2 regions of the Actinoplanes sp. NPDC051537 genome follow, and region 1 is predicted to be linked to the other one. Evidence: predicted binding sites of a transcription regulator. Region 1 holds the regulator's gene; the other holds the start of a gene.
What was found. Region 1 encodes HspR, which represses chaperone genes until heat shock. Its sites were predicted from a motif close to TTGAGTNNNNNNNACTCAA; they were not measured.
Positions count from the first base shown of each region.

Region 2: a site for HspR is predicted at 1,134-1,152, ahead of ACZ6TB_RS38470 (ABC transporter). Genes of this name have one in related genera too.

Region 1 is NZ_JBVJIU010000032.1:64,659-68,159, reverse strand. Features, by position in the region: gene dnaJ (molecular chaperone DnaJ) at 1-1,008, shown strand, start outside; gene ACZ6TB_RS46760 (heat shock protein transcriptional repressor HspR) at 1,029-1,463, shown strand; gene ACZ6TB_RS46755 (hypothetical protein) at 1,798-2,241, opposite strand; gene ACZ6TB_RS46750 (cation:proton antiporter) at 2,381-3,501, opposite strand, start outside.
Region 2 is NZ_JBVJIU010000019.1:188,204-191,704, reverse strand. Features, by position in the region: gene dnaK (molecular chaperone DnaK) at 1-1,043, opposite strand, end outside; gene ACZ6TB_RS38470 (ABC transporter) at 1,396-3,501, shown strand, end outside.

The DNA.
Region 1 (3,501 bases):
TCCGACGACAAGAAGCGCAAAGAGTACGACGAGATGCGCTCCCTGTTCGGCTCGGGCGCGTTCCGGCGCGGCGCGCGCTCGGGTGGCGGCACCCAGTTCGACCCGTCCGACCTGTTCGGCGGGTTCTCCGGGGCGGGCGCGCAGGGCGGCGCCGGTGACCGTCGATTCGGCGGCGCCGGCTTCTCCGACATCTTCAGCTCGATCTTCTCGGGCGGCGGCCCGGGCGGTGGCGCGGCCCGGCGCGGCCCGCGGCGCGGACGCGACGTCGAGACCGAGGTGACCCTCGACTTCGGCCAGGCCGTACGCGGAACGACGCTCCCGCTGACCCTCCGGTCGGCCGGGGAGTGCGACACCTGCCACGGCAACGGCGCCAAGCCCGGCACCTCGCCGCGGACCTGCCCGCAATGCCACGGCAGCGGCCTCATCTCGCGCAACCAGGGGTCGTTCAGCTTCTCCGAGCCGTGCCGCGAGTGCCAGGGCTCGGGATCGATCGTCGACGAGAAGTGCCCCGAGTGCCGCGGCACGGGCGGCGTCACCAAGGCCCGCACGATCAACGTCCGCTTCCCGGCCGGCGTGGCCGACGGGCAGCGGATTCGGCTCAGCGGCCGGGGTGAGCCCGGCGACCGCGGCGGCCCGGCCGGCGACCTGTACGTGCAGGTCGGGGTCCGGCCGGACGAGCTGTTCGGCCGCAGCGGCGACGACTTGACGCTGACCCTGCCGATCAGCATCGCCGAGGCGGTGCTCGGCGCCGACCTGCGGGTGCCCACGCTGGACGGCCCGGTCACGATGCGGGTTCCGCCCGGCACGCCGAGCGGGCGCAAGCTGCGGGCCCGGGGCAAGGGCGTGGCCCGCAAGGAAGGACCACCCGGCGACCTGATCGTCACGGTCGACGTGCAGGTGCCGGGCGGTGTCACGGGGGAAGCACGGGACGCGCTGGAGCGTTTCGCGAAACTGACCCCGCCGGCCGGGCGGGAGCGGCTCGAGGCGCGCGTGCGCCGGGGCAGTTAGACCTGATCGGGAGGTGGCACATGTATGAGGAGATCGAGATCTCGGTGGAGCAGGCCTCCGACGCGAAGGTCTTGATCATCTCGGTGGCCGCGCGGCTGGCCGGGATGCACCCGCAGACGTTGCGCCAGTACGACCGGCTCGGGCTGGTGCAGCCCGGCCGGGCAGGCGGCGGCGGCCGGCGATACAGCGAGCGCGACGTGGCCCTGCTGCGCGAGGTGCAGCGGTTGAGCCAGGAGGACGGCGTCAACCTGGCCGGCATCAAGCGCATCATCGGGCTCGAGCAGCTGGTGGCCGACCTCCAGCAGCGCATACACGAGATGGAGCACCAGCTCGACGACGCGTACACCCGCATAGCCCAGATGGAGAGCCCCTACGGCGGCCGCGACCTGGTCCGCCAGGAGCGCCCCTCGACGGCCCTGGTGGTCTGGCGCCCGCGGCGGTCCGCGGACAAGTAGCACTTTCGAGGCGGCCCTCCCGTGATGGGAGGGTCGTTTTTTCTTGCCCCCCGCCCGCCCGGCGCCGAGCCGGCCACTGCGATCATCGCCGACCCCTCCGCAACGCCGGTCAAGCCGTAGCCGCCGGGTGTGGACAGCGCGCGAAAACTGTCGTACCGCGGCCGTAAAGTCGCCCCACCCACTGAACGGGGTGGGGTATGCCTCGGGGCTGAGCGGCGGCAGGGCTGAGCGGCGGCAGGGCTGAGCGGCGGCAGGGCTGAGCGGCGGCAGGGCTGAGCGGCGGCAGGGCTGAGCGGCGGCAGAGTTCAGCGGCGGCGGGTGACCGGCCAACCCGTCAGCGGCGGAACATCCCGAGACGGCGGGGATGGCGGACCAGACCACCCTCGATCCAGTCGGAGTAGTCGAACGTCTCGGGGCGGCTCATCAGCACTCGGCAGTTGTGCGCCCAGATCGACATCGGCTCGTCGCCGACCTCTTCGGCCCGCTCCACGTACTTCTTCAGGCGGCGTTTGCGCTGGTTGCTCGCATTTTGCCGGACGCCGTCGGCGGCGTAGATGTACATGCAGTGCTGGGCGAAGCGGCGCGCGGGGCACTGGCGGTCCATGGCCAGCTCGAAGAGCGTCGGGGCGAGCACGTCGCCGGAGATGAGCAGGTCCCAGTCGGGAGGCATGGCGTCGAGGGGCACCGACTCGGGGTGATAGGCCCACGCATGTATCTCCTCCGGCCGAGGATCGACCGGGTTCGCGAAGCCGTAGAAAGTCGACTCACGCACTGTCACGCCGCCGCCCACCAGAAAGTCCGAATAACACGTAGTTGTCGAGGCCGAACGCTAGCGCGCCGGAAGTTCCCACGGAAGTGTTACCACGTCACAATCGGATACTGGTCAGTAGCTTTGAGCAGTCTTGACAGTTGGCACGTCACTCACCTGCGGGAAGAGGGCTCGCGGGGCGGCGCCGCAGGGCCATCCGGCGCCTGACAATGTTCTTGAACCAGTGGTAATCGGGCAGACGGGCCAGCAGCGGTCCGGAGATCACTGTGATCAATACGTAAGCGGTCGCGAGCGGGGCCAGGCGGGTCTCGACGCCGGACGCGACGGCGAGGCCGGCGATGACGACCGAGAACTCGCCGCGCGGCATGAGGGCCAGGCCGGCGCGCAGGCGGCCGGGCAGGGCGATGCCGCCGCGGCGGGCGGCCAGATAGCCGGTGAGGATCTTCGTCGCCATCGTGAGCACGGCCAGGCCGAGCGCGGGCAGCAGCACCGGCGGCATGTCGGCGGGGTCGGTGGACAGGCCGAAGAAGACGAAGAACACGGCGGCGAACAGGTCGCGCAGCGGCGACAGCATCTCGGTGGCGTGGTGCGCGACCGGGCCGGAGAGCGCGATGCCGACCAGAAACGCGCCGACCGCGGCCGAGACCTTGAGCTCGGCCGCGACCCCGGCCACGAACAGGGTCAGGCCGAGCACGCTGAGCAGCAGCGCCTCGGGGTCCTGCACCGAGATGAACTTGCTGATCGTGCTGCCGTAGCGGATCGCCACCACCAGCACCGCGATCACGGTGACCACGGCGACGGCGAGCGCCTTGAGGCCGCCGGCGAAGCCGACCCCGGCCAGCACGGCGGTGACCAGCGGCAGGTAGAAGGCCATCGCCAGGTCCTCGATGACCAGCACCGACAGGATGACCGGCGTCTCGCGGTTGCCGAGCCGGCCCAGGTCGCCGAGCACCTTCGCGATCACGCCGGAGGACGAGACCCAGGTGATGCCGGCCAGCACGAGGGCGGCCTCCCAGCCCCAGCCGAGCAGGAACGCGAACGCGGCGCCGGGCAGGGCGTTGAGCACGGCGTCGATGACCCCGGCGGGCGCGGCCGCGCGCAGGTTGCTGACCAGCTCGGCCGCCGAGTATTCGAGGCCGAGCATGACCAGCAGCAGGATCACGCCGATCTCGGCGCCGATCTGGATGAACTCCTCGCTGGCCGAGAGCGGCACCAGGCCGCCATGGCCGAAGGCGAGACCGGCCAGCAGGTAGAGCGGGATGGGCGAGA
Region 2 (3,501 bases), on a different contig from region 1:
GCGGCACCGACGGCGACGACCTCGTCCGGGTTGACGCCCTTGTTGGGCTCCTTGCCGGTCATGCTCTTGACCAGGTCGGCGACGGCCGGCATACGCGTCGAGCCGCCGACCAGGATGACGTGGTCGACGTCGGAGAGCTTGACGTCGGCGTCCTTGATCGCGGACTCGAACGGGCCCTTGCAGCGGTCGAGCAGGTCCTGCGTCATGCGCTGGAACTCGGCCCGGGACAGCGACATGTCCAGGTGGAGCGGGCCGTCCGGGCCGGCCGTGATGTAGGGCAGGTTGATGCTGGTGGTGGTCGCCGCGGACAGCTCGATCTTCGCCTTCTCGGCGGCCTCGCGCAGACGCTGGAGGGCCATCTTGTCGGCGCCCAGGTCGATGCCGTGCTCACCGCGGAAGGTCTTGACCAGGTGGTCGATGACCCGCTGGTCCCAGTCGTCGCCGCCGAGGTGGTTGTCGCCGGAGGTCGACTTGACCTCGATGACGCCGTCGCCGAGCTCGAGCAGCGAGACGTCGAAGGTGCCGCCGCCGAGGTCGAAGACCAGGACGGTCTGCTCCTTGGAGCCCTTGTCCAGCCCGTAGGCCAGGGCGGCCGCGGTCGGCTCGTTCACGATCCGCAGGACGTTCAGGCCCGCGATCTCGCCGGCCTCCTTGGTGGCCTGGCGCTGCGCGTCGTTGAAGTAGGCCGGGACGGTGATGACCGCGTCGGTGACCTGCTCACCGAGGTACGCCTCGGAGTCGCGCTTGAGCTTCATCAGAACCCGCGCCGAGATCTCCTGCGGCGTGTACTTCTTGCCGTCGATGTCGATCGACCAGTTGGTGCCGATCTCCCGCTTGACCGAGCGAATCGTCCGGTCGGGGTTGGTCACCGCCTGGCGCTTGGCGACCTCACCCACGAGCACCTCGCCGTTGCGGGCGAAGGCGACGATGGACGGGGTCGTCCGGGAGCCCTCCGCATTGGCGATGACGGTGGGCTCGCCTCCTTCCAGAACGCTGACGCAGGAGTTCGTGGTGCCGAGGTCGATGCCGACCGCACGTGCCATGGTGTTCCTCGCTTCATTACAAGGCTGCGTTACAAGGTTGAGTGGATCCGACTCAATGATGCCACGGGCCGGCCACCCGTCAAATCGAAGTTGAGCCAACTCGGCGCAAGGGGCTTCATCCCGCCAGCACTTCGGTAGATACCTGTCCGGTCACGGCATACCGGCACCTGTTGTCCTGCATGCATAGATCAGGCACTCTTTACCCGTGACGACGCACGGTGACGCGGTCGGTCCATCGGCCATATCCGCCGTGGACGCCGCAACGCAAGAGCCTGCCGGATCGGACGAGAAGGGTCTGACGAGCGCGGTTTCGACCGATGCCGGGAACAACTCTGATCCTACGGACCCCGTCGTGCCCCGTCAGCCACATCCCGATCCCGAGGCCGGCCCACCCGAGCCGGCCGATGACGTCGTCGCCGAGAGTGATCCCGAAGCCAAGATCGAGTCGACGGAAGAGGGCGCCGAGTCGCCCGAACCCCCGGCGGCAACCGAGAATTCATCGGACTCCGAGGTCGGGCAAAATGGTCATAAGGACCAGACCGAGGAACCCACCGAAGAGGCGGAGATCACGAAACCGGAGCCGGAGCCGACGCCCGAGCCCACGGCCGAGCTGACGCCGGAGCCGGAGCCGACGCCCGAGCTGGAGCCCACGGCCGAGCTGGAGCCCACGGCCGAGCTGGAGCCCACGGCCGAGCTGACGCCGGAGCCGACGCCCGAGCCGGAGCTGACGGCCGAGGTAACGCCCGAGCCCACGACCTCGACGGCCCTCGAGCCGCTGCCGGTCGAGCCCCCGCCCGCGGTCGGACATCTGGCCACCGCGTTGAGCCGGCTGCGCGCGGCGATCGGCGGCGCCTCGTACCCCCTGGTCATGCCTTCGGCCGAGGAGGCCCGCCGGGTCGGCGCCGCCCTCGTGGCCCAGCTCGACGACTACCTTCTTCCGCGCCTCGCGCGGCTCGACGCGCCGCTGCTCGTGGTCGTCGGCGGCTCCACCGGCGCCGGCAAGTCGACCCTGGTCAACAGCCTGGTCCGGGCCCCGGTCAGCACCGCCGGCGTGCTCCGGCCGACCACCCGCTCCCCGGTGCTGGTCAGCAACGCCGCCGACCTGGCCTGGTTCCGCCAGGGGCAACTGCTGCCGGGACTGGTCCGCACCCCGGAGTCGAGCCCCGATCCCCGTACGCTCCAGATCGTGTCCGCCCCCGCGCTCGGCGCCGGCCTCGCGTTCCTCGACGCGCCCGACATCGACTCGGTGGTGGCCGGCAACCGGCAACTCGCCGCGCAGCTGCTGGCCGCCGCCGACCTCTGGCTGTTCGTGACCACGGCCGCCCGCTACGCCGACAACGTCCCGTGGGAGCTGCTCACCACCGCCCGGCTGCGCGGCACCGTCATCGCGCTGGTGCTCGACCGGGTGCCGGCCGAGGCCGCCGCCGAGATCACGGCTCACCTGCGCGAGATGCTGACCGCCCGCAACCTCGGCGCCGCGCCGCTGTTCGTGCTGCCCGAGACCACCCTGGACGGCCAGGGCCTGATCGCCGAGGACGTGATCGGCCCGCTGCACGACTGGTTCGGCCAGCTCGCCGCCGACTCCTCTGCCCGCTCGGCGGTGGTGCGACAGACCCTGGACGGCGCGCTCGCCGCGCTCGGCCCGGCGGTGTCCGGCCTGGCCGACGCCGCCGACGAGCAGGCCGTCGCCGCCCGCGCGCTGGACGAGCGGGTCACGGTCGCCTACCGCACCGCGCGGCAGACCGTGGTCGAGGGCCTGCGCGACGGCCGCCTGCTCCGCGGCGAGGTGCTCGCCCGCTGGCAGGAGTTCGTCGGCACCGGCGAGTTCATGCGCACCCTGGAGAACAAGGTGGGCCTGCTGCGCGACCGGCTCGTCTCGGCGATCACCGGGCGGCCGCTGCCCGGGCGCAACCTTCAGACGGCGCTGGAGTCGCAGCTGGTCACCCTGCTGCGCGGGGTTTCGACGGACGCGGCCGAGCAGGCGTACGCGGCCTGGCAGGCCCACCCGGCCGGCGCCGCCCTGCTCCGGCCCGAGTTGCAGCGCGCCTCGGCCGACCTGCCGCAACGCGCCGACCGGCTGGTGCGCGACTGGCAGCAGTGGGTGCTCGGCCTGGTGCGCGAGCAGAGCGCGGAGAAGCGGGTGGTCGCCCGCGGCGCCGCCTACGCGGTGAACGGCGCCGGCCTCGCCGTGATGATCGCCGTCTTCACCTCGACCGCGTTCATCCCGACCGGGCTCGAGGTCGCGGCCGGCGTCGGCACCACGGTGGCGGCCCAGAAGGTGCTCGAGGCCGTCTTCGGCGACCAGGCGATCCGCGGGCTGGCCAACCGGGCCCGGGAAGACCTGCTGTTCCGGGTCGGCGAGCTGCTCGACGGCGAGGCCGCCCGGTACACCGAGCGCACCGCGGCCACCGGGCTCGACACGGCGCCCGCCGCCGAGCTGCGCCGGGCCGCGCTCGAC